One region of the Streptomyces sp. NPDC058326 genome, then DNA from elsewhere that is predicted to be linked to it. Evidence: riboswitches for the same ligand, from Rfam matches in the RefSeq annotation. Region 1 holds a riboswitch; each other region holds the start of a gene.
What was found. Region 1 has a riboswitch for cyclic di-AMP ahead of ACFVYX_RS17160 (transglycosylase family protein). Riboswitches for the same ligand answer to the same signal wherever they lie in the genome.
Positions count from the first base shown of each region.

Region 2: it holds a riboswitch for cyclic di-AMP, as region 1 does, so the genes downstream of both, ACFVYX_RS04745 (peptidoglycan DD-metalloendopeptidase family protein) here and ACFVYX_RS17160 (transglycosylase family protein) in region 1, are expected to answer to the same signal.
Region 3: it holds a riboswitch for cyclic di-AMP, as region 1 does, so the genes downstream of both, ACFVYX_RS14325 (transglycosylase SLT domain-containing protein) here and ACFVYX_RS17160 (transglycosylase family protein) in region 1, are expected to answer to the same signal.

Region 1 covers NZ_JBHVZO010000008.1:90,218-97,623, reverse strand. Annotated here, with positions in the region: gene ACFVYX_RS17175 (globin domain-containing protein) at 1-687, opposite strand, end outside; gene ACFVYX_RS17170 (cytochrome P450) at 786-2,093, shown strand; gene ACFVYX_RS17165 (transglycosylase family protein) at 2,187-3,293, shown strand; cyclic di-AMP (ydaO/yuaA leader) riboswitch at 3,552-3,725, shown strand; gene ACFVYX_RS17160 (transglycosylase family protein) at 3,729-4,433, shown strand; gene eno (phosphopyruvate hydratase) at 4,743-6,029, shown strand; gene ACFVYX_RS17150 (septum formation initiator family protein) at 6,123-6,593, shown strand; gene ACFVYX_RS17145 (DUF501 domain-containing protein) at 6,616-7,158, shown strand; gene ACFVYX_RS17140 (exopolyphosphatase) at 7,155-7,406, shown strand, end outside.
Region 2 covers NZ_JBHVZO010000002.1:423,797-431,202, reverse strand. Annotated here, with positions in the region: gene ACFVYX_RS04760 (MBL fold metallo-hydrolase) at 1-613, opposite strand, end outside; gene ACFVYX_RS04755 (TetR/AcrR family transcriptional regulator) at 813-1,451, shown strand; gene ACFVYX_RS04750 (SGNH/GDSL hydrolase family protein) at 1,490-2,284, opposite strand; gene ACFVYX_RS04745 (peptidoglycan DD-metalloendopeptidase family protein) at 2,456-3,466, opposite strand; cyclic di-AMP (ydaO/yuaA leader) riboswitch at 3,471-3,658, opposite strand; gene ACFVYX_RS04740 (tyrosine-protein phosphatase) at 4,019-4,840, shown strand; gene ACFVYX_RS04735 (DUF6126 family protein) at 4,850-5,005, opposite strand; gene ACFVYX_RS04730 (helix-turn-helix domain-containing protein) at 5,062-5,691, opposite strand; gene ACFVYX_RS04725 (aspartate aminotransferase family protein) at 5,785-7,170, opposite strand; gene hpnH (adenosyl-hopene transferase HpnH) at 7,178-7,406, opposite strand, start outside.
Region 3 covers NZ_JBHVZO010000006.1:96,744-104,149, forward strand. Annotated here, with positions in the region: gene ACFVYX_RS14290 (transposase) at 307-696, opposite strand; gene ACFVYX_RS14295 (transposase) at 703-1,119, shown strand; partial or broken gene ACFVYX_RS14300 (transposase) at 1,194-1,934, opposite strand; gene ACFVYX_RS14305 (hypothetical protein) at 2,004-2,471, shown strand; gene ACFVYX_RS14310 (DMT family transporter) at 2,653-3,609, opposite strand; gene ACFVYX_RS14315 (LysR substrate-binding domain-containing protein) at 3,700-4,578, shown strand; gene ACFVYX_RS14320 (hypothetical protein) at 4,680-5,306, opposite strand; cyclic di-AMP (ydaO/yuaA leader) riboswitch at 5,648-5,831, shown strand; gene ACFVYX_RS14325 (transglycosylase SLT domain-containing protein) at 5,836-6,708, shown strand; gene ACFVYX_RS14330 (phosphoribosyltransferase family protein) at 6,705-7,406, opposite strand, start outside.

The DNA.
Region 1 (7,406 bases):
GCCGCCGGGCGCGCTGAGCCGCAGGGTCTCGCCCGGCCCCGTCTCCTCGACGAGCGCCGTGCTCATCGCGCCGCCCCTGATCCGGCTCACGTGCAGCTCGACGGTGCCGTCCGGGCGGGGCGCGTCCGCGAGGGAGTAGGTGCGCCAGACGCGCGGGACGCGCAGCGAGCTGACGCTGACGTACTGGCCGGGGAGGTACGGGAGGGGCTGCCGGGGCCGCAGGGTGAGGACGGCCAGGTCCTCGCCGTGCCGTTCGTGCCGGACGACGTCCGCGTCCCACCAGGCCGGCTCCCCGGCCCCGGCCGCCTCGTCGGCGCCCGCCAGCATCAGGTCGGCGACGTGGCCGTACGCCTCCGCCCACGCCTTCTCGGCGGCCGGGGTCCAGGCGGATCCGGCGGCGTGCGCGAACGCGGCGAGCAGGCTCGACCCGACGGCGGCGTAGAGCGTGGGGGAGGCGAGGAACTTGCGGTGATCACGGCCGAGGCGCCCCAGGTACTCCGTGAGCCCCGGCGTCTCCAGATGGGTCACGACGTGCGTGAGCGCGGCGAAGAGGCGGTCCCGCTGGGGCCGCATGTCCTCGGGGAACAGCTCGCGCAGGGCCGGGTTGTTCCAGAAAAGATGCGAGTAGAAGAAGGTGACGGCGTGTTCGGCCCGTCTCTCGACGACCGCGAACGTGCTTCTGAGCATCTGAGGATCCACCGACACGAATCTAGGGCACGGCATCCCCTCGTGATCACGGGATCTTCACAGACCTCACCGCCGGGGCCGCCCTGTACGGTCGGGGGGTGAGCACCACCCCCGGCCCCCGCCCCGCCCCCTCGCCTGTCCCCTCGCCCGTCCCCGAGCTCTTCACCTGGGAGTTCGCCGCCGATCCGTACCCCGCGTACGCCTGGCTGCGGGAGCACGCGCCCGTGCGCCGGACGACACTGCCCAGCGGTGTCGAGGCCTGGCTCGTGACCCGGTACGGGGACGCCCGGCAGGCCCTGGCCGACCAGCGGCTCTCGAAGAACCCGGCGCACCACGCGGAGTCCCCGCTCGCGAAGGGCAAGACGGGCATCCCGGGCGAACGCAAGGCCGAGCTGATGACCCATCTGCTCAACATCGACCCGCCCGACCACACCCGGCTGCGGCGCCTGGTCTCGAAGGCCTTCACCCCGCGCCGGGTCGCCGAGTTCACCCCGCGCGTGCAAGAGCTCACCGACCGGCTCATCGACTCCTTCGCGGAGAGGGGCAGCGCGGACCTCATCCACGAGTTCGCCTTCCCGCTGCCCATCTACGCCATCTGCGACCTGCTCGGCGTGCCCGAGGAGGACCAGGACGACTTCCGGGACTGGGCGGGGATGATGATCCGCCACGGCGGCGGGCCCCGGGGCGGGGTCGCCCGGTCGGTGAAGAAGATGCGCGGCTACCTCGCCGAGCTGATCCACCGGAAGCGGCTCGATCCCGGCGACGACCTGATCTCCGGGCTCATCAAGGCCTCCGACCACGGCGAGCACCTCACGGAGAACGAGGCCGCCGCCATGGCCTTCATCCTGCTCTTCGCCGGCTTCGAGACCACCGTCAACCTCATCGGCAACGGCATGTACCAGCTGCTGCGCCACCCCGGGCAGCGCGAACGGCTCCAGGCCTCGATCGCGGCGGGCGACACCGGGCTCCTGGAGACGGGCGTGGAGGAACTGCTGCGGTACGACGGGCCCGTGGAGATGGCGACCTGGCGGTACGCCACGGAGCCGCTGACCATCGGCGGGCACGAGATCCCGGCGGGCGACCCGGTGCTCGTGGTGCTCGCCGCCGCCGACCGGGACCCCGAGCGGTTCGAAGGCCCGGACACCCTCGACCTCGCCCGGCGCGACAACCAGCACCTCGGGTACGGGCACGGCATCCACTACTGCCTGGGCGCGCCGCTCGCCCGCCTTGAGGGGCAGACGGCGCTCGCGACCCTCCTGACGCGTCTTCCGGACCTGCGGCTTGCCGCCGATCCGGCCGAACTGCGGTGGCGCGGGGGGCTCATCATGCGGGGATTGCGCACGCTTCCGGTGGAGTTCTCCCCGTCCGTACCGCTCCGCCACAGTGACGGCGTGTCAGAAATGTGATCCTCGCGTGATCGTGCGGCCATCGACTTGTGACGAGCGTTCGAATACCGCTACGTTCACCGCACTCTCAGCCGTCACGCGAAAGGCGCTCCTATGCGTTCCGGGAACGGACGACACCGTCGCCCCCGTCAGGCCCCCGCCCTCGTCGTCGCCGCAGGTGTGACCGGATCCGCCATGGCGCTGCCGCTGCTCGCCACCGGATCCGCCTCCGCCGCCGACGCGGCCACCTGGGACCGGGTCGCCGAGTGCGAGTCCGGCGGCCAGTGGAGCGCCAACTTCGGCAACGGCATGTACGGAGGCCTCCAGTTCACCCAGGACAGCTGGGAGCGGCACGGGGGCCTCGCGTACGCGCCCAGCGCCGATCTGGCCAGCCGGGCCCAGCAGATCGCGGTGGCCGAGAAGGCCCTTGCCAAGGGCTCCACCGAGTGGGCCACCTGCGCGCCGATCGCGGGTCTCGCCAACGACGGCACGGCGCCCGGGGTGGACCCTGGTCCGGCCTCCGTCCCGAAGGTGCCCACGGGGCCCGTCGTCGAGTCGAACAGGACCGCGGGCCTTCCGGAGGCCTCCACCGGCTCCACCGGGACCGAGGAGACCACGGGCACCGTCGCGCCGACCGCTCCCGTCACCCCGAGCGCGCCCGCCACCTCCACCACGCCGGTCTCGCCGACCGCGCCCGGGGCGCCCACCACGCCGGTGAGCCCCTCCGCGCCGACCGACCCGGCCGACCCGAGCGCGCCGACCGCGCCGGCCACCCCGGTCACTCCTGACGCCTCTGCCACGCCCGCTACGCCTGATTCGTCCGTTACGCCTGGCACTCCGGAGGGTGACACGCCGTCGGCCACGCCCGGAAGCGGTAAGCACCGGGGCGAGGCCGCACCGGAGGAAACCGGCAAGGAGGGCACTTCGCCTGAATCAGGTAGACATGCCTCATCCACGAGCAAGGTGACCGAAACGCCCGTCACGGCGACGCCGGCCGAGAGCGAGACGGATTCGGGCGCAACGGACAGTCGGGGCACTTCGGACGCGTACACCGTGCAGCCGGGCGACAGCCTCTCCGACATCGCGCAGGAGAACGAACTCCTCGGAGGCTGGACCGCCCTCTATGACGCCAACCGGCAGACGGTGGGCATCGATCCGAACCTCATCCTCCCTGGCCAGAGCCTCGATCTGACGAACGGTTCGCCCGCGACGGCCGAGTGATTCAAGGGCCTATGTCCGGTTCTGTGCAAGTGAGACATGGGTCTCTTCACTCCAACTGGCGTGTCCTGACCGTAACTTTTGCCTCCGCCACCTCTCACCTGCACAAACGCCACTCCCGGAAGGGCAAGTAGGGGCGATATTTCCGCAATACGCCTCTTTGAACTTCCGGTGGGTCTGTGTCTACGGTCTTAACCGCTCGCCACCGCGGGCCCCGTCGACCGAAACGCCGAATCCTGCCGTCGGCCGATGGGAACAGTCGTCGCGTCAGCGCCGAAGGCAGGAGTGGGGGACCCAAGGTAAGTGCCGGTCCAGGCCGTTGAGACAGACGGCCGACGACCGGCTTGGGGTGAAGCCGCGTGCTAGGACACGCGGCCGGGCAACTTTCCGGCCCGAACCCGACAGCTCACCTCACAGGCGTCGGTGAGGAGAATCTCCATGCTGTTTTCCGGCAAGGGCAAACACCGCCGTCCCTCCAAGGCCACCCAGGTCGCCACGCTCGTCGGCGTCACCGGTGTCGCCGTCGCGGCCCCGCTGATGACCGCGGGCACCGCCTCGGCCGCCACGGCCTCCGAGTGGGACCGCGTCGCCCAGTGCGAGTCCGGCGGCAACTGGTCCATCAACACGGGCAACGGCTACTACGGCGGCCTCCAGTTCTCGGCCTCCACCTGGGCCGCGTACGGCGGCACCGCCTACGCCTCGACCGCCAACCAGGCGTCGAAGTCCCAGCAGATCGCCATCGCCGAGAAGGTCCTCGCGGGCCAGGGCAAGGGCGCCTGGCCGAGCTGTGGCGTGGGCCTCTCCGGCGCCGCCTACACCGGCGGCGCCGCCGAGAGCGCTCCGCAGCCGGAGCGGAAGGCCGAGCAGCCGACCACCCGCAGCGAGCAGCGCCAGACCCCGCAGCAGGCCGCGCCCCAGCAGGCCGCGCCGAAGGCCGCCGCCAAGAAGACCGTCACCACCCCGACCGGCAAGACGGTCAAGAAGGGTGACGGCGAGTACAAGGTCGTCGCCGGCGACACCCTCAGCACCATCGCCCAGAAGCAGGGCGTCAAGGGCGGCTGGGCCGAGCTCTTCGAGCTCAACAAGGACGTCGTCGAGAACGCCGACCTCATCTACCCGGGCCAGCAGCTCCACCTGAAGTAGGCCCGGCGGTCCGCGTGAGTCCGGCGGCTCACGCGGCCCCCACGACCCTCCCGCGGTGACCACCCCGGTCCGGCGCGCCCTCCCCCGTGCGCGCCGGACCGGGGTTCCGCCGTCTTACGGGCCCCGGCGGTTACCGTCCAGTAGATACGGGGGCCTTCGTCCCGGGATGCATGCCCTTGGGTCCTTTTTCGTCCCAGGGGGCGGGCGTCCGGCCGGCCGGAGCCCCCGAGCCGGTTAGGCTCTTGTCGCAAGGCCGAGCGACCCTGCACCGGCCATGCGTCACATCCAGCGTCACATCCCAAAAAGGAGATGCTCGTGCCGTCCATCGACGTCGTCGTAGCCCGGGAAATCCTGGACTCCCGAGGCAACCCCACGGTCGAGGTCGAGGTCGGCCTCGACGACGGCAGCACCGGCCGTGCTGCTGTTCCGTCCGGCGCCTCCACCGGTGCGTTCGAGGCCATCGAGCTTCGCGACGGTGACCCGAACCGCTACATGGGCAAGGGTGTCGAGAAGGCCGTCCTCGCCGTCATCGAGCAGATCGGCCCGGAGCTCGTCGGCTACGACGCCACCGAGCAGCGCCTGATCGACCAGGCCATGTTCGACCTGGACGCCACGGAGAACAAGGGCTCGCTCGGCGCCAACGCCATCCTCGGCGTCTCCCTCGCCGTCGCGCACGCCGCGTCCGAGGCCTCCGACCTCCCGCTCTTCCGCTACCTCGGCGGCCCGAACGCGCACCTGCTGCCCGTTCCGATGATGAACATCCTCAACGGTGGGTCGCACGCCGACTCCAACGTCGACATCCAGGAGTTCATGATCGCCCCGATCGGCGCGGAGTCCTTCTCCGAGGCCCTTCGCTGGGGTGCGGAGATCTACCACACCCTCAAGGCCGTCCTGAAGCGCAAGGGCCTCTCCACCGGCCTCGGCGACGAGGGCGGCTTCGCCCCGAACCTCGAGTCGAACCGCGCCGCCCTCGACCTCATCATCGAGGCCATCAAGGAGGCCGGCTACGCCCCGGGCACCGATGTCGCGCTCGCGCTCGACGTCGCCGCGTCCGAGTTCTACAAGGACGGCTCGTACGAGTTCGAGGGCAAGACCCGCTCGGCCGCCGAGATGACCGAGTACTACGAGGAGCTCGTCTCCGCGTACCCGATGGTCTCCATCGAGGACCCGCTGTACGAGGACGACTGGGCCGGCTGGAAGGTCCTCACCGACAAGCTGGGCGCCAAGGTCCAGATCGTCGGCGACGACCTCTTCGTCACCAACCCGGAGCGCCTGGCCCGCGGCATCGAGGAGGGCACCGCGAACGCCCTCCTGGTCAAGGTCAACCAGATCGGCTCGCTGACCGAGACCCTCGACGCCGTCGAGCTCGCCCAGCGCAACGGCTTCAAGTGCATGATGTCCCACCGCTCCGGCGAGACCGAGGACGTCACCATCGCCGACCTCGCGGTCGCCGTGAACTGCGGTCAGATCAAGACCGGCGCCCCGGCCCGCTCGGACCGCGTCGCCAAGTACAACCAGCTGCTGCGCATCGAGGAGATCCTCGACGACGCCGCGGTCTACGCCGGCCGCAGCGCGTTCCCGCGCTTCAAGGGCTGAGCGGCTTCTCTCTGAAGCAGCCTCCGTACGTCCCCGTACTCGGTCCCGTACCGTGTGCGGGGACGTACGTATGAACAGGGGAGGCGACACGACATGGCCGCGAAGGACCGGGACCGGTTCTCGACCGCGACCCGGATCAGGCTGCTCGGCGAGCAGACCGCCGCCCGTGTCTACCGCTCCCAGACCCGCCGCCAGGCCCGCCGCTCCCGGCTCACCGGCCGCGCGGCCTTCCTCGCGCTGGTCGTCTGTTCCCTCGTCGTGGCGCTCGCCTACCCGATGCGGAGCTACGTCTCCCAGCAGGGCGAGATCGCCGAGCAGAAGCGCAGGGCCGCCGAGGCGGCCCGCCGGGTCGAGGAGCTGAAGGACGAGAAGGCCCGCCTCCAGGACCCGGCCTACGTCCGCCGCCTCGCCCGCGAGCACCTGCACTACGTGCTGCCCGGCGAGACCGGCTTCACCGTGAACGACCCCGACGCGGAGCAACGGCCCCGCGCCGAGCAGGGCGCGGCGGACCGCCCCTGGTACGACAACCTCTGGGACGGCGTCGACCACGCCGACCGCCCGTAACGACCTGACGATCAAGGCAGACATGGAAACGCCCCCTCCGCAGACCGAACGCACCGAGCCCTCCGAGGCGGACATCGCCGCCTTCGAGCTGCAGCTCGGCCGGCCGCCGCGCGGCCTGCGCGCCATCGCGCACCGCTGCCCGTGCGGCAACCCGGACGTCGTCGAGACCGCGCCCCGGCTCCCCGACGGCACCCCGTTCCCGACCACGTACTACCTGACCTGCCCCCGGGCGGCCTCGGCCATCGGGACCCTGGAAGCCAACGGGGTCATGAAGGAGATGCAGGCCCGGCTCGCCACCGATCCGGAGCTCGCCGCCGCCTACCGGGCCGCGCACGAGGACTACATCGCCCGCCGTGACGCCATCGAGGTCCTTGAGGGCTTCCCGAGCGCCGGCGGCATGCCGGACCGGGTCAAGTGCCTGCACGTCCTCGTCGGCCACTCGCTGGCGGCCGGCCCGGGCGTGAACCCGTTCGGGGACGAGGCCCTCGCGATGCTGCCGGAGTGGTGGGCCAAGGGCCCCTGCGTCACCCCGTGCGCGGAGAAGAAGGAGGGCGAGGAGAAGTGACCCGGGTCGCCGGAATCGACTGCGGTACGAACTCGATCCGCCTCCTCGTCGCCGACGTCGACCCGGACACGGGCGGCCTCGTCGAGCTGGACCGGCGGATGACGATCGTCCGGCTCGGCCAGGGCGTCGACAGGACGGGCCGGCTCGCCCCCGAGGCACTGGAGCGCACCTTCGCGGCCTGCCGCGAGTACGCCGAGGTCATCAAGGAGCTGGGCGCCGAGCGGCTCCGCTTCGTCGCCACCTCCGCC
Region 2 (7,406 bases), on a different contig from region 1:
AGTCCAGTTCCCGCAGGCGGGAGGCGGGCACTCCCCAGCGCTCCAGGTGCGCGCCGACACCGAGCGGGACGGCGAAGACCGTGTCGGTGGTGGCGAGCGCCTTGATCGTCGGCAGGTCGAGGTGGTCGTAGTGGTCGTGCGAGATCACGACGACATCGACAGGACCGAGCGCGGCGAGCGGCGCGGGCACCGGGTGGAGCCGCTTGGGCCCGGCGAAGGCGAAGGGGGAGCAGCGCTCGCCCCAGACGGGGTCGAAGAGGACCCGGTGGCCGTCGATCTCCGCCAGGACGCCGGAGTGACCCATCCAGGTCAGCCGGAGACCGGTGACGGGGGGCCTGGCCAGGTCGGCGACGGTGGTGGGGTGGACGGGGATCGTGCCGGTGGGGATCCGGCGCGACCGTCCTTCCTTGTCGAAGTAGATCTTGGCGAATTCGACGCCGGAGCCGGAGGGGCCGCGTCGGGCGGGTTCGGGGTTCTGGAAGATCCCGTCCGCGAAGTTCGGCGAGCGGCGGATGCGGGCGAGGCGCTCACCCGTGGGGTCCGCGCCGAAGGACTCGGGGCGCAGTGCGCGCAGCCGGGCCCGTGGCGAACGGTCGGAGCCGGTACCGGTCACAGGACCTCCTGATCTCTGGGGTCGTTCCATTATGGGCGGCCCGCGCCGCGAACGTCCGGGGCGGCCGGCCGTACCGGGCAGCGGTTCGGTACGGCCTCCGGCCGGCCCTTCGCCGAACGCCACGGCCGGTACCGGTCCCCTCACACACCGCTGCCCATGACGATCATGCCCGCGTCATGTGCTGTGTAGGCTGCGCCGCGTGGCGAGAGTGCGGTTGAGCGTGGCCGAGCGGCGGGAGGAGCTGCTGCGGGCCACCGTCGAGCAGATCGAGGCGCGCGGTGTCGCGGCTGTCCGGATCTCCGACGTGGCCTCCGCGCTCGGGGTGAGCAATGCCCTGGTGCTCTACCACTTCTCGTCCAAGGAACAGCTGGTCGCCGCCGCCTTCGCACACGCCGCCGAGGCCGATCTCACCCGGTTGCGCCGGATCCTCGGGCGCCGCTCCACGGCGGTGCGACGACTGCGGGCCGCGGTGCGCTGGTACGCGCCGACCGGTCAGGCCAAGGGGTGGCGCCTGTGGATCGAGGGCTGGGCGGCCTCGCTGCGCGACCCCGAGCTGCGCCGGGTCGCCGCCTCCCTCGACCAGGAGTGGAAGGCGGCGCTGGCCCGGGTGATCGCGGAGGGGAGCGCCGCCGGGGAGTTCGCCTGCGCGGACCCGGACGGGGCGGCCTGGCGGCTCACCGCCTTCCTCGACGGCCTCGCCGTCCAGACGACGGCGTACCACGGCTCTCTCTCCCGCACCGCGATGCTGCGCTGGGCGGACACCGCGCTCGTCCGGGAACTGAACCTGCCGGACGAGGCCGGAGGACCGCGCGCGGACGAGGAACCGGGCGAGGCCTGACCACGGTCCGGCCGTCACCGACGGGCTCAGAGGCGGGCTCAGAGGGGCATGAGGTCGGGGCGCTTGGCCTCCACGTGGTCCCCTGAGCTCTCGCCGCGCAGCCGGCGCCCGATCCAGGGCACGAGGTACTCCCTCGCCCACTGGATGTTGTCACGGCGCACTTCGAGCGTGCCGCGCGGCGGGACCGGCGGCCACGCCTGGTCGGGGTCGGCCGGCACCGGCAGGCCGAGGACCTGGGCGGCGCGCAGGGCGACCCGGGTGTGCCCCTCGGGCGAGAGGTGCAGCCGGTCGTCGTCCCAGGCCCGCCGGTCCTGGACGGACTTCAGGGACCACAGGTCGAGGACCGGGCAGTCGTATCGGTCCGCGATGGCCCGGACGTGGGCGGTGTAGGTGGCGATCTTGCCGCGCAGGTGCCGGAGGACGGGCACGTCACGGGTGTCGAAGCCGGTGGTCACCATGACCGTGCCGACGGCGGAGGTCAGTTCGGCGACGGCGCGCTCGAAGCGCTCGGCCACGTCGTCGGGGTCCGTGCCGGGGCGGATGATGTCGTTGCCGCCGGCGCAGAAGGTCACCAGGTCGGGGGCGAGTTCCTTCGCCCGGGGGACCTGTTCCGCCACGATCTGGTCGAGGAGGCGCCCGCGTACGGCCAGGTTGGCGTAGCGGAAGGCGTCGTGCTCCGGCAGCTGGTCGGCGAGCAGCACCGCGAAGCGGTCCGCCCAGCCGACGTACGTCCCGTCGGGCCCGGGGTCTCCGACGCCCTCGGTGAAGCTGTCACCGATCGCCGCGTACGACCCGAATGCGTTCTTGTCTCTTGATCTCGAATCGTCTGCCACGGGAGCACATCCTTCCCTTTCGGGTGTGACCTACGCGACCGTAAGGAGGGGTTGACGGTGCGTGACATATGCCACCGATAAAGAATGTGCCAAGCCGGAATAGAGCGGGGGGACATGCCGGTGGCCCGGCACAGGAGTGCCGGGCCACACGGGAGTTGACGGGCGTCGGGCTCAGATGGAGACGCCGTGCTGGCGCAGGTAGCCCAGCGGGTCGATGTCGGAGCCGTAGCTCGGCGAGGTGCGGATCTCGAAGTGCAGGTGCGGGCCGGTGGAGTTGCCGGTGGAACCGGAGAGACCGATCTGCTGGCCGCCGGTGACCGTCTGGCCGGACGAGACGGAGAGGGAGGAGAGGTGGGCGTACTGCGAGTAGTTGCCGTCGGCGTGCTGGATGACGACCTCGTTGCCGTACGCACCGCTCCAGCCGGCCGAGACGACCGTGCCGGCGCCGACGGCGCGGACGGTGGTGCCGGAGGAGGCGATGAAGTCGGCACCGGTGTGGTAGCCGGAGGACCACATGGAGCCGGAGGCGCGGTACGGGGTGGAGACGCCGCCACCGACCGGGGCGACCCAGCCGGACGCGGAGGTCGAGGCGCCGGAGGCGGAGGAGCCCGTGGACCGCGCGGGGGCGGCGTCCGGGGTCTGCGCGGCCGGGGCGGAGGAGCGCTCGGCGCCACGGGAGGCGCGCGGGGTGTCGCCGTTCTTCGAGGAGGGCGCGGCGGAGGTCTTCTGGCTGCTCCTGGGGGCGGCGGCCTTGGGCGCGGCGCTCTTCGGGGCGGCGGGCCTGGCGGTGTTCTTGGCGCCGAGCGTGAGCTTCATGCCGGGCAGGATGAGCGAGGGGTCCTCGCCGACGACCTGGCGGTTGTCGGCGTAGAGCTTCTGCCAGCCGCCCGCGAGGTGGTGCTCGGAGGCGATCTTCGACAGGTAGTCGCCCCGGACGACGGAGTACGTCTTCGGTGCGGCCTTCGTGGCGGTCGGCGCGGCCTGGACGGCGGCGGCCTTCACGTGGGCGGCGGCGGTGACGGCCTGGGCGGGGGCGGCGGCCGGGGCCGCCTGCTCGGCGGCGTGGGCCCCGGTGGCTCCGAGGAACGGGAGGGCGACGACGGCGCCTCCGGTACCGGCGGCGGCGATGCCGCGGGTGAGGCGGCTGGACTTCGTACGGCGGTGCTTACCCGTCGCGGGCATGGCGAATTCCTCTCCGGCGCCTGCGAGGTGAGCTGTCGGGTTCGGACTGGAGATGCCCGGCCGCGTTCTCACGCGGCTTCACCCCAAGCCGTCCTGCGTCGCGGGACCGGCGTACTTCCTGGGTCCCCCGCTCCTGCCACGCATGGGATGAGTGGAATTCCGGACGGTGGCAGGATTCGGCGGTCCGACCGGATTGACGGTGACGCTAGACGAGCGGGGTCGGCACGAACAAGCCACCGTTTTCCACCGGCTTTCTCCGCCGCCTCTTTCACCCGGAATTCCGGTCACCCTCCGTGGATGACGGCCCTTCGATTCCCGTTTTACGCAGGGGAATTGCTTCCGACTGTCGGCCACGATCCGTCACTTCTATGACCCTGCTCACGCACGGGAGCTCATCTCACCTGTAAACAGGGCGCGTTATACGTAAGGCCTCAATACGGACAGATCACCCATTCCAGTCCAGGGGGCTGCGCTGCCACCGTCCCGCCTGGATGATTGCCCCTGGAACCCATTCCGCGTCGGGCACCCGAACGTCGACCACCAGGAGCATCCGTGACGCAGCAGCTGCCGCAGGTCCCGCCCATCGAGCTGAACGAACCCGAGCTGGCCGAGGTACGCAACTTCCGGGACGTGGGCGGCCTGCCGACGACGGACGGGCGCGCCGTGCGCCCCGGCCGCCTCTTCCGCAGCGGCCACCTCGCCCACGCGACCGGGACGGACGTCGTCTTCCTCGACTCGCTGGGACTGCACACCGTCTTCGACTTCCGGAACCTGGCCGACCGGAAGGTCGAGGGCCCGGACGTCGAGCTGCCCGGCGTACGGAACGTGAACATACCCCTCAACGATCCGGCGGACGGCAAGGAGTTCTGGAAGCTGGTCCGCGACGGCGGCATCGAGCAGCTGCGGGAGATCCTCGGTGACGGCAAGGCCGCCGCCCGTATGTCCGAGTCGTACCGGAAGATGGTGATCGAGCGGACCGCCGAGCACAGCCGGATCCTGCACTCCATGGCGGAGGACAGCCTCCCCGCCCTGATGCACTGCGCGGCCGGCAAGGACCGCGCGGGGCTCTCCATCGCGATCACCCTGCTCGCCGTCGGAGTCGAGCGGGCGGCGATCGAGGACGACTACGTGAAGTCGAACGAGCCGCACCGCCGCTACAAGGTGCGCCGCGGCTCCACCGCTCCGGACGCCATGTCGCCCGAGGTGATGGAACTGCTGAGCCCCCTCTTCGACGCGCGGGTGGAGTATCTGCGAGGCGCCTTCGAGACGATCGAGGCGACCTGGGGCTCGGTGGACGGCTACCTCGCGGAGGGCCTGAAGCTGGCCCCGGAGACCCGTGAGCGGCTGAAGGAACGCCTGCTCACGGAGGCGTAGACCCGTCGGCTACTGGTTCTGCCCGCCGAGCATGAAGAGCAGATAGAGGAAGCCGGCGAAGAGGTGGCCTGCGATCAGATAGGCGAACAGACGGAGGACCAGCCCCTTGGGGAACTTGCCCTCTCCGCGCTCTTCACCAGTGACCGGTCGCGACTTGTCGGACATGTCTGCCCTTTCGGAAGGAATCGGAGGGAGTACGGAGGAACGGAGCGTCGCGGAGATCACCGCCGGTGGGCGGTCCCGTCGCCGAGGCACAGTTCGGCCGCGGGACTCTGCATCAGGGTGTGGACGAACAGCACCTCCGCCCCGCCGGCGGTGGCGGCGCCGATCCGGTGCGGGGTGAGCGAGTCGAAATGCGCGCTGTCCCCGGGGTCGAGGACGTGGACGGCCTCGCCGAGCGCCAGCCGCACCCGCCCCTCCAGGACGTGGATCCACTCCTCGCCCGGGTGGACACGCACGATGTCGGCCCGCGTCGCGTACGGCACATGGACCCGCAGGCACTGCAGGGCCCGCCCGGCGCCGCCCGCCTGGCGGTAGATCCAGCCGTCGGCCTCGACGGGTTCGGAGCGGCCGGCCCGGACGACGGGGTCACGCTCGGGCGGCGCCTCGCCGAGGAGCTCGGAGACCGTCGTACCGTAGATGCGGGCGAGGGCGAGCAGCATCGGCAGCGAGGGCTGCCGGTTTCCGGTCTCCAGGCGTGAGAGGTGGGCCGGCGAGAGGCCGGCCCGCTGGGCGGCGGCCTCCAGGGTGAGCCCCCGGCGGCGGCGCAGGGCCCGCAGCTGCGGGGCGACGCCCGGCAGGGCGCCCGGGGCGGCGGGGTCCGGGGAGGTCTCCCCGGGGACGTGGTCCATGGGTCCATTCCGCCAGCATCGTGCCTCTGAGGCAAATTTCTTGCCTCAGAGGCAAAAGCCCGGGGATCCCGCTCGACAGCCGGAGATCCGCGCTCAGCGCTGCGCGACCGCCTGCTTGACCAGGGTCCTCCCGAAGTCCCACAGGAGCCCGCCGCCGCCATGGGCGTCGTCCATCACCGCCGTGAAGGCGGTGACGAACCGGTCCACGTCCGCCTCGTCGATGATCAGCGGCGGGATCAGCTTGATCACCTCCAGATGGTCACCCGAGACCTGGGTGAGGATCCGGTGCCGCTGGAGCAGCGGGACGACGACCATCTGGGCGAAGAGGCCCTTGCGGGCCGCCTGGAGCATCGTCCAGCGCCCGCGCAGGCCGAGCGAGGACGGCCGGCCGAACTCGATCCCGATCATCAGACCGCGCCCGCGGATCTCGTGCAGCAGCTCGTACCGGGGCACGAGCTCCTTCAGACGTCCGGAGAGCAGGTCGCCGATCCGGCGGGCGTGCGCGACCGTCCCCTCGTCCTCCATGACCGAGAGGACGGCGAGCCCGGCCGCCATGGCCTGCGCGTTCGATCCGAAGCTCGCCGAGTGGACCAGGACCCGGTCCATCGACGAGTAGACCTTCTTGAAGATCCAGTCCTTGCCGAGGGTGGCGCCGACCGGGACGTAGCCGCCGGAGAGTGCCTTGGCGACACAGACCAGGTCGGGTTCGACGCCCTCCTCGTGCTGGTACGCGTAGAAGTCGCCCGTCCTGCCGAGGCCGGTCTGCACCTCGTCGGCGATCAGCAGGGCCCCGTGCCGGTGGAGCAGCTCCTGGGCGGCGCGGAGGAAGCCCGGCGGGGACTCGTGGACCCCCTTGCCCTGGATGGGTTCGACGACGAAGGCGGCCACGTCGCCCCCGCGCAGCTCCCGCTCCAGGGCGTCGAGGTCGCCCAGCTCGATCGCCGTGTCGGGCAGGAGCGGGGCGAAGCCGTCCCGGAAGCCCTTCTCCCCGTTGACGGAGAGGGAGCCGGTGGTGAGGCCGTGGAAGGCGTGGGAGCAGTAGAGCACCCTGGGCCGCCCGGTGGCGTACCGGGCGAACTTCAGGGCGGTCTCCACGGCCTCCGTGCCGCTGTTGCCGAAGAAGACCCGGTCCAGGTGCGGGCTGTGGGCCAGGAGCCGCTCGGCGAGGAGTCCGGGCAGCGGCTGGCAGTCGAAGCGGGTGAGGTCGGCGAGCTGGGCGTCCAGGACGTCGTGGAGGGCCTTGCGGACGACGGGGTGGTGCCGTCCGAGGCCCATCACGCCGAAGCCGGCGAGCATGTCGAGGTGGTCGACGCCGTCGGCGTCCCAGAAGTGGGCGCCCTCAGCCCGCTCGTACACCTTGTCGAAGCCGATGGTGTGGAGCATGCGCGGCAGCTGGTGGTTGAGGTACCTGGCGTGCAGCTCGTACCGCTCGCCGCCGCGCTCGGCGAGCAGCGCCCGCAGGTCGAACTCGCCTGTCATGAGGCACTCACCCGTTGTTCCCCGAGACGGTCTCCCGCACCGCGCGCAGGGACTCCTTGAGGGAGCCCATGGTGGCGAGGACGGCGGTGGGCTCGTAGCCGCAGTGCGCCATGCAGTTGGCGCAGCGGGGGTCCTTGCCGCGGCCGTACTTGTCCCAGTCGGTGTCCTCGATGAGTTCGCGGTACGTGGGGACGTATCCGTCGCTCATCAGATAGCAGGGGCGCTGCCAGCCGAAG
Region 3 (7,406 bases), on a different contig from region 1:
CATCAGCGCTCTGATCTCGGCCTTCGGCGTCCTTGCCGGCATGATGCTGCTTGCTCATGCCATTCGTGAGTATCACCCTGGGGCATCGGTCCTCTGGATCGGGGCTGGAGCCGTGATCTTCCTCAGCGCTTCATACACGCTCGTACGGGACGTGCGGCGGCTCCGCACTGGGCCGACCGCCTGACCAGCAGCGCCGTTCCAACTTCAGGACAGGCTCGAACTGCGGGGAATCGCCCCGTTGCCCGGCCGTGATCACGATAGACATGGGCTTCTGGCCCTGCTCGACAGCCAGGTGCAGCGTCGTGCTCAGGCCGCCGCGCGAGCGCCCGAGCCCATGGTCGTCCGGCTCGACGGTGACGCCGCCGGGCGGTTCCTTCTGCAGCTCCCCCTTCTCCTCGCCCCGGCGGCGTGCTGGTGGGCCCGGCACACCGTGGAGTCGACGTTGATGTCCCAGGTGATCAGCTCTTTCGCGTCGGCCTGGGCCTGCAGCGCGGTGAAGATCCAAAACCAGGTGCCGTCCCGCTGCCACCGCCGGAACAGGTCGTACGCCCGGCCCCACAGCCCGTACTCGGCGGGGATCTCCCGCCACGGGATGCCGGTGCGAACCCGGAACCGTATCCCGTCGATCAGCTGCCGCCTGGCCCACATCGGCGGCCGACCAGGCTTCTTGCCCTTCGGCAACAGCGGTTCCAACACCGCCCATTGCCCACCCGTCAGCTGGTCTGGGCAGGTCCTGGGATCCCGCTCGCCGCTGCCCTGACCGGCGGCAACCGTGACGACGTCACCCAGCTGATCCCGCTGCTTCTGGCCGTACCGCCGGTGCGGGGCAAGCGCGGCCGGCCTCGGCGCCGCCCGGATGTGATCCTTGCGGACCGCGGCTACAACAAGTACCGCCGCCTCGTCTGGGATCTCGGCGTGAAGCCACTGATCACCCGTCGCGGCATCGAACACAGTTCCGCTCTGGGTGCCCAACGCTGGGGATTGGAGCGCGCGTTCGCTCATTTGCACTGGTTCCGCCGTCCATGGATCCGCTGGGAGATACGCGACGACATCCACGTCGCCTTCCTCACCCTCGGGTGCGCACTCAGCTGCCGGCGACGCTTGAACGCATTCCGATAGGAGCTCTAAGGGTTGTCCCGTAAATGATCTACGAGCTGCCTCAGGCGTCGTTGGCCGTTGTGGGGGCCGCTCGTCTACCCGGCGAGGGCAAGGTTGTGCATCCGGGCGATGCCGAGCATGGCGTGGTGAACTCCGTCGACTTTCAGGCGGCAGTCGCGAAGGATCTTCCAGGTCTTCATGCGCGCGAAGACGTGCTCGACGCAGGCCCGGACCTGCTTGTGGGACTTGTTGTGTGCTTCTTTCCAGTCCGCAAGGTCCTCGTCCTTGCGTCGGCGGTGGGGCATGGCGAGCCCGGTACCGTGATAGCCGCCGTCGGCGATCATGAGTGTTCTGCCGACGGCGGCTTTGGCGCCGGATTCCTCCCACGCCTCGCAGTCGTTGCGGTTTCCGGCGAGGGGACGGCCGACCACGACGACCAGGCGGGTGTCGGCGTCGATGACGACCTGGTGTTGGTCGAGTACCGGTAGTTCTTGGACTGCTCCGCCACCGTGTGGTCCCGGGTCGGGACCAGGGTGCCGTCCACGATGAGCACGGTGTCCTTGGAGAACCGCGTGCGGGGCTGGAGTGCGAGCATCGGCCCGAGGTGGTTGATGATGCGGTCCGCCGCCGACTTGGACACCCCGAACAACAGGGCGAGCTGGCGCAACGTCAGGTCCGTGCGCCAGTAAGCCGCGACCAGCAGAGCCCGGTCCTCCAGCGGAAGGCTCCACGGCCGGCCCTTACGGACTCGCATCCGCACCCTCACGCCGCAGCACGGTCACCAGCTTGCCGAACAGGCGCGGGCTCAGCCCGGTGAACGGGGCTGTCCAGGACAGGACCTACGCCGTGATCACAGCAGCCACTGCGATCGTCTCAGAGAGCGACGTCATCGGATGGTGATCGTCATGTCAGGTCAGATCTGGTTGTCCCTCATATCGTTGGGCGGCGTTGTCCTCGGCGGCATGTTGTCCTACCTCGTCCAGCACAGGACTCAGCGGTCAGCGGAACGCGCTGAACAGGAACGGCAGCAGATCGCGTTGTCAGAAACCCGGCGCGCGGAGCGGCTGTCACTGCTGGAGCGATTCATCGAGGTGTCGGCAGAGGCGGAACGCTGCGCGTACACCCGGCCTTCCGACTGGGAGGACACCGACGATTGGTACCTCACGACCCGGGATGTGATGTACCGCTTCTGGGTCGCGGACCGGCTCATCCGCATCCAGTTCCCCCCTGCCGTGCATGAAGCTGCACACGCACACTTCCTCGACCTCAACCGAACCGTGTGGGAAGGCTTGCCCGAAGACGAGAGCGTGCGGGACTACCTGGAGGGCAACCGATCGGCGTTTCTCGACACGGCTCGTGCCGTCATGGGGTAGCCCACCGCAGAGGTCCGGAAATCTTTTACGGGACAGCCCTTGGTCGTCGTGGTCGGCCGTCCGCCCGCCGGGAGCCGCAACGACCTAGGGCACGCGGGATGCGGATGCTGTCGAGGGCCTGGCCCAAGGCGGTGGCGTCGTTGGCGTTGCCGGGCGTGAGCGCTGCGGCCCCCCTATCGTGTCAGGGGGCCTGTCCTTCGGGCCGTGCCGGGCTCGCGGTGTGACCCGGAGGACAGGCCCCGGGCGTCACGCGCGCGCGGGCCCTCGGTTGTGCCCCGGCGAGCCGCCGTCTCGTGAGGCCCACTCCGACCAGGACGACCGCCATGCCCGCCACCACGCGTGCCGTCAGCGGCTCGTCGAGGACCAGTGCCCCCAGCGTCACGGACACCACCGGCAGGAGGTAGCCGACCGTTGCGGCGGCGGTCGGGCCCTCGTCGGCGATCATCCGGTAGTTCAGGTGGAAGGTGACTCCGGTGGCGAGGATCCCGAGGACGGCGACCGCGAGAACCCCCGCCCAGGTCACCGTCGTCGGTCCGCCGGCCGTCAGGGCGGGCGTGCTGAGGCCGGTCGCCGTCAGGAGCTGCGCGGCGGAGAGCGCCAGCGGGGCGGCGCCCTGGCCGGTGAGGCGGCGGGCCATGTACGCGAAGGCCACGGCGTAGCTCGCGGAGGCGCCGAGGAGTGCGAGGGCGCCCCAGCTCATCAGGCTGGAGCCGTGGCTCCAGGGCGCGAAGATCAGCAGGACTCCGGCGAAGCCGAGCGCGAGGCCGGCCGCGCGGGTGGCGCGCAGGGGGCGTTCGGATCCCAGGGCGAGTCCGACGAGGAGGGACCAGAGCGGGGTGGTGGCGTTGAGTACGCCCGCCACGCCGCTGTCCACGGTCTGCTCGCCGATCGAGAAGAGCAGGAACGGCAGCGCGTTGCAGAAGAAGGCGGCGACGACGAGCCGCCCCCAGGTCGTCCTGTCCCGTGGCAGCCGCTGGCCCGCCGCGTAGGCGAGCACGAGGAGGACCGTCGCGCCGAGCAGGCACCGTACGAAGGTGATCCACCCGGGAGTGAGGCCCTCGTCGAGGGAGATCTTGATCCAGAGGAAGCCGGAGCCCCAGAGCAGGGCCAGGACGCCCATGCGTGTCGCCGATGTCATGTCACCCACGGTCCCCCGCCCGATCTGACAGGACAAGCGAAGAATCATGGGGTCGCCGTTAAGCTCTGCTACATGCTCGATGTGAGACGCATGCAGGTGCTCCGGGCCGTCGTCAGCAGTGGCTCCGTCACGGCCGCTGCCGCGCACCTCGGTTACACCCCCTCCGCCGTCAGTCAGCAGATCGGCGTCCTGGAGAAGGAGGCCGGGATCGCGCTGCTCGAACGGTTCGGCCGGGGCGTGCGCCCGACCGCCGCCGGACGTCTCCTGACCGAGCACGCCGCCGCCATCGGCCGGCAGGTCGCCGAGGCCGAGACCGCCCTCGCCGATCTGCGGGCGGGCCGCACCGGACAGATCTCGGTCCACTACTTCGTCACGGCGGGCGCCGAGCTCGTCGCTCCCGCGCTGGCCCGATTCCGTGCCGAACACCCGGGCGTACGCGTGGAGTTGAGGATCGCCGACGGGGCGCCCGACGAGGAGGCGGACCTCACCCTGACCGTACGTCCCCGGGTCGGCGGCGCCGGCGCGTCCGGTGGCGGGCTCCGGCTGGTCCATCTGCTCGACGACCCCTACCGGGCCGTGCTGCCCAAGGGGCATCCGCTCGCCGGCCGCCGCACGGCCGTCGACCTGGCGGCGCTGGCCTCCGAACCCTGGGTCGGCAGCGAGCGACCGGGCCCGTGCCTCGACGCGGTCATGGAGGCATGCGCCGCGGCCGGGTTCACTCCGGACATCGCGGTGGAGTGCGAGGAGTACGCCACCGCGCAGGGCTTCGTCGCGGCGGGTCTCGGCGTCAGCCTGATCCCCTTGACGGCCTTGGGCAGCCGCCACCCGAACGTGACCGTCCGCAAGGTCCGCGGTCCGGAGCCGGTCCGTTCGATCCACGCGGCGGTACGCGAGTCCTCGCTCGCCCTGCCCGCCGTGCGCGGTCTCCTCACCGCACTTCAGGAGGTCGGGGCGAGGGCGGCACAGTGAGCGGCTCGCAGCTCATTGTTCTCCGCCCGGACCACATGTGATGGCTGCTCCTGGCGCACCTGAGCATCCATCACGTAGCCCGGCGGCACGACAGGCGGGCGTCAGTGGCCGGCGTGCGCGGCGCGGTGGATCGTGGCGTCGAGGAGGGCGAGGGCGTCGGCGGCGGTACGGCCGGGCGCCCTGTTCCAGGGCCCGATCAGGTCCCGCCATCCCCGTGACCGGAGTTCGGCCATGATCCACGCCGCCGCCTCGTTCATCGTGGTCGCGCTGCCGTAGCCGAGCCGGTGGGCGGCGAGGAGGGCGCCGCAGACGCACCGGGCGCCGCGGGCGTCGCGCAGCTTGTAGGGGGCGTTCTGCCAGCCCCACTCCGTCAGCACGAGGCGGGCGTAGCCGAGGTGGACCGAGGGGCGCAGCTCGGGCTGGCCGACGCGGCGCCAGGCGTGGAGCCGGTCGGGCAGTACGGCTCCGAGCCGTCCCGGGAGGCGGCGCTCGGCCGGAAGGGGCGGCGGCAGGGCGTCGAGCGCGTCGGCGACGAGCCGGTCCACCGGCACGGAGAGCAGGGCTCTCCATCTCTCGGTGTCCGGCGGGGCGTCGGGTGCGGGGGCGGTCGTGGGTGAAGCTGCGGCGGTCCAGTCCGTGACGATCCGCTGCCAGGTGGCGCTCTCGTAGAGGGCGGCGGCCTCACGGTCGAGGGTGTCGGGGGTGAGCAGGGAGGCGGAGGGCGACATCCGGGCGGCTCCTCGGTCGGGGTCACTCCATCGTTCAGGACGAATGTCGGCTTTGCGACGTATGCCCTTGAGTACACCCCGACCGACGGGCACTTTCCAACACACTCTTCTATTAAGAGAATTAAGGGCCATATACGGACATTGAACGCCTGGTGATGCGACTCACTTTTCCCAGCACTCGCCCGCTCCCCGAGCCGGCGCATGCCGCGCCGCACAAGGAAGTTCGGCGGGCCGGAGAAACGGTCGATCTTGAATTCGATGAATTCTGTGATCCATTCACCGAGCAGAGACATCCACACCCCTTGTTCTCTCCGGCACGACTGGCCTACGGTCACCTCCATTCGAGCGGATCGCCGAATCCTGCCACCGCTCGGAATACCTCCCTTTCACCCGACGGCAGGAGCGGGGGACCCACGAATACGCCGGCCCGGAATCCGGAACGGCTCGGGGTGAAGCCGCGTGCGCGCGGCCGGACATCTCCAGTCCGAACCCGACAGCTCACCCCGAAGGCGCCGGAGAGGAATCCGTCATGCCTGCACACGGTAAGCACCGCCGCCCCCGACGCCACTCCGTCTCGCGTGGAATCGCGCTGGTCGGAACGGGTGGGGCAGCCCTCGCCCTGCCGCTCATCGCCCCCGCCGCAGCCGGCGCCGCGACCGTATCCGGAGCCCCGGAAGTCGCTGCCCGGCCCCTCGCCGCCCCCGCCGCGGCGGCCACGGCCAAGGCTCCCGCCGCCCCGGCCGCCGCCCGGACCTACACCGTCGCCAGCGGTGACTCGCTTTCCCTGATCGCCCAGAAGAAGGGAATTCAGGGCGGCTGGAAGAGCCTTTACCAGGCCAACAAGACCACTGTGGGTGACAACCCGTCACTTATTCACCCGGGCCTTGAACTGACGCTCGGTCGGAATTCCGTGAAGGCGACCCCCGCGCAGCCGAAGAAGTCCGGTTCGGCCGAACGGGCGAGCCGTTCCGAGCGCCGGGCGGCCGCCCCGGCCGTCGCCAAGGGCACCGGAGCCTCCGCCGCGCAGGCCGCTCCCGCCGCCGCTCCGGTCCAGGCCGCCCCGGCCGCCGCCACCCAGTACGCGAACAACCTCGACGGCTGGATCCGGGAGTCGCTGGACATCATGGCCCGGCACGGTATCCCCGGTTCCTACGACGGGATCCTCCGCAACGTCATGCGCGAGTCGTCCGGCAACCCCCAGGCCATCAACCTCTGGGACTCCAACGCGGTGAAGGGCACCCCCTCGAAGGGGCTCCTCCAGGTGATCCAGCCGACCTTCGACACCTACCACGTGCCGGGCACGTCCACGGATCTGTTCGACCCGGTCGCCAACATCACCGCCGCCTGCAACTACGCGGCCGCCCGCTACGGGTCCATCGACAACGTCAACGGTCCCTACTAGTCACGGAAGTGCCGGGTGAACCAGGAGGCGGCGAGCTCCGCCACCTCCTCCAGGGCACCCGGTTCCTCGAAGAGATGGGTGGCGCCCTCCACGACGGCCAGCCGGTTCTCGCAGCGCAGCCGGGAACCGGCCCGCCGGTTGAGGTCGAGGACCAGCTCGTCCCGGCCGCCCACGATGAGCAGCGTCGGGGCCCTGACCCGGGCCAGGTGGTCGGCCGCGAGGTCGGGTCTGCCACCGCGTGAGACGACGGCGGCCACCGGGGACGCGGGGTCGCCCGCCGCCCACAACGCGGCGGCGGCTCCCGTACTCGCGCCGAAGTAGCCGAGCGGAAGGCCGCCGCCCTCGGGCCGCTGGGCGAGCCACTGGGTGGCGCCGGCGAGCCGGCCTGCGAGCAGCGGTGTGTCGAAGACACGGGCCCGGTCCCCCGCCTCTGCCTCGGTGAGCAGGTCGAAGAGGAGCGTTCCGAGGCCCGCCCGGTTGAGCGCCGCCGCGACCGCCCGGTTGCGGGGGCTGTGCCGGCTGCTGCCGCTGCCGTGGGCGAACAGCACGATCCCCGCGGCCCCCTCGGGCACCGCGACCCGTCCGGTGAGCGTGGCCCCGGCGGCGGGGATCCGTACGTCAGCGTCATGGACGACCGGGCCGTGGGCGGCGCGGTTCCGGTCCAGGCAGGCGATGACCTCGGAGTCCGGGGTCTGGGT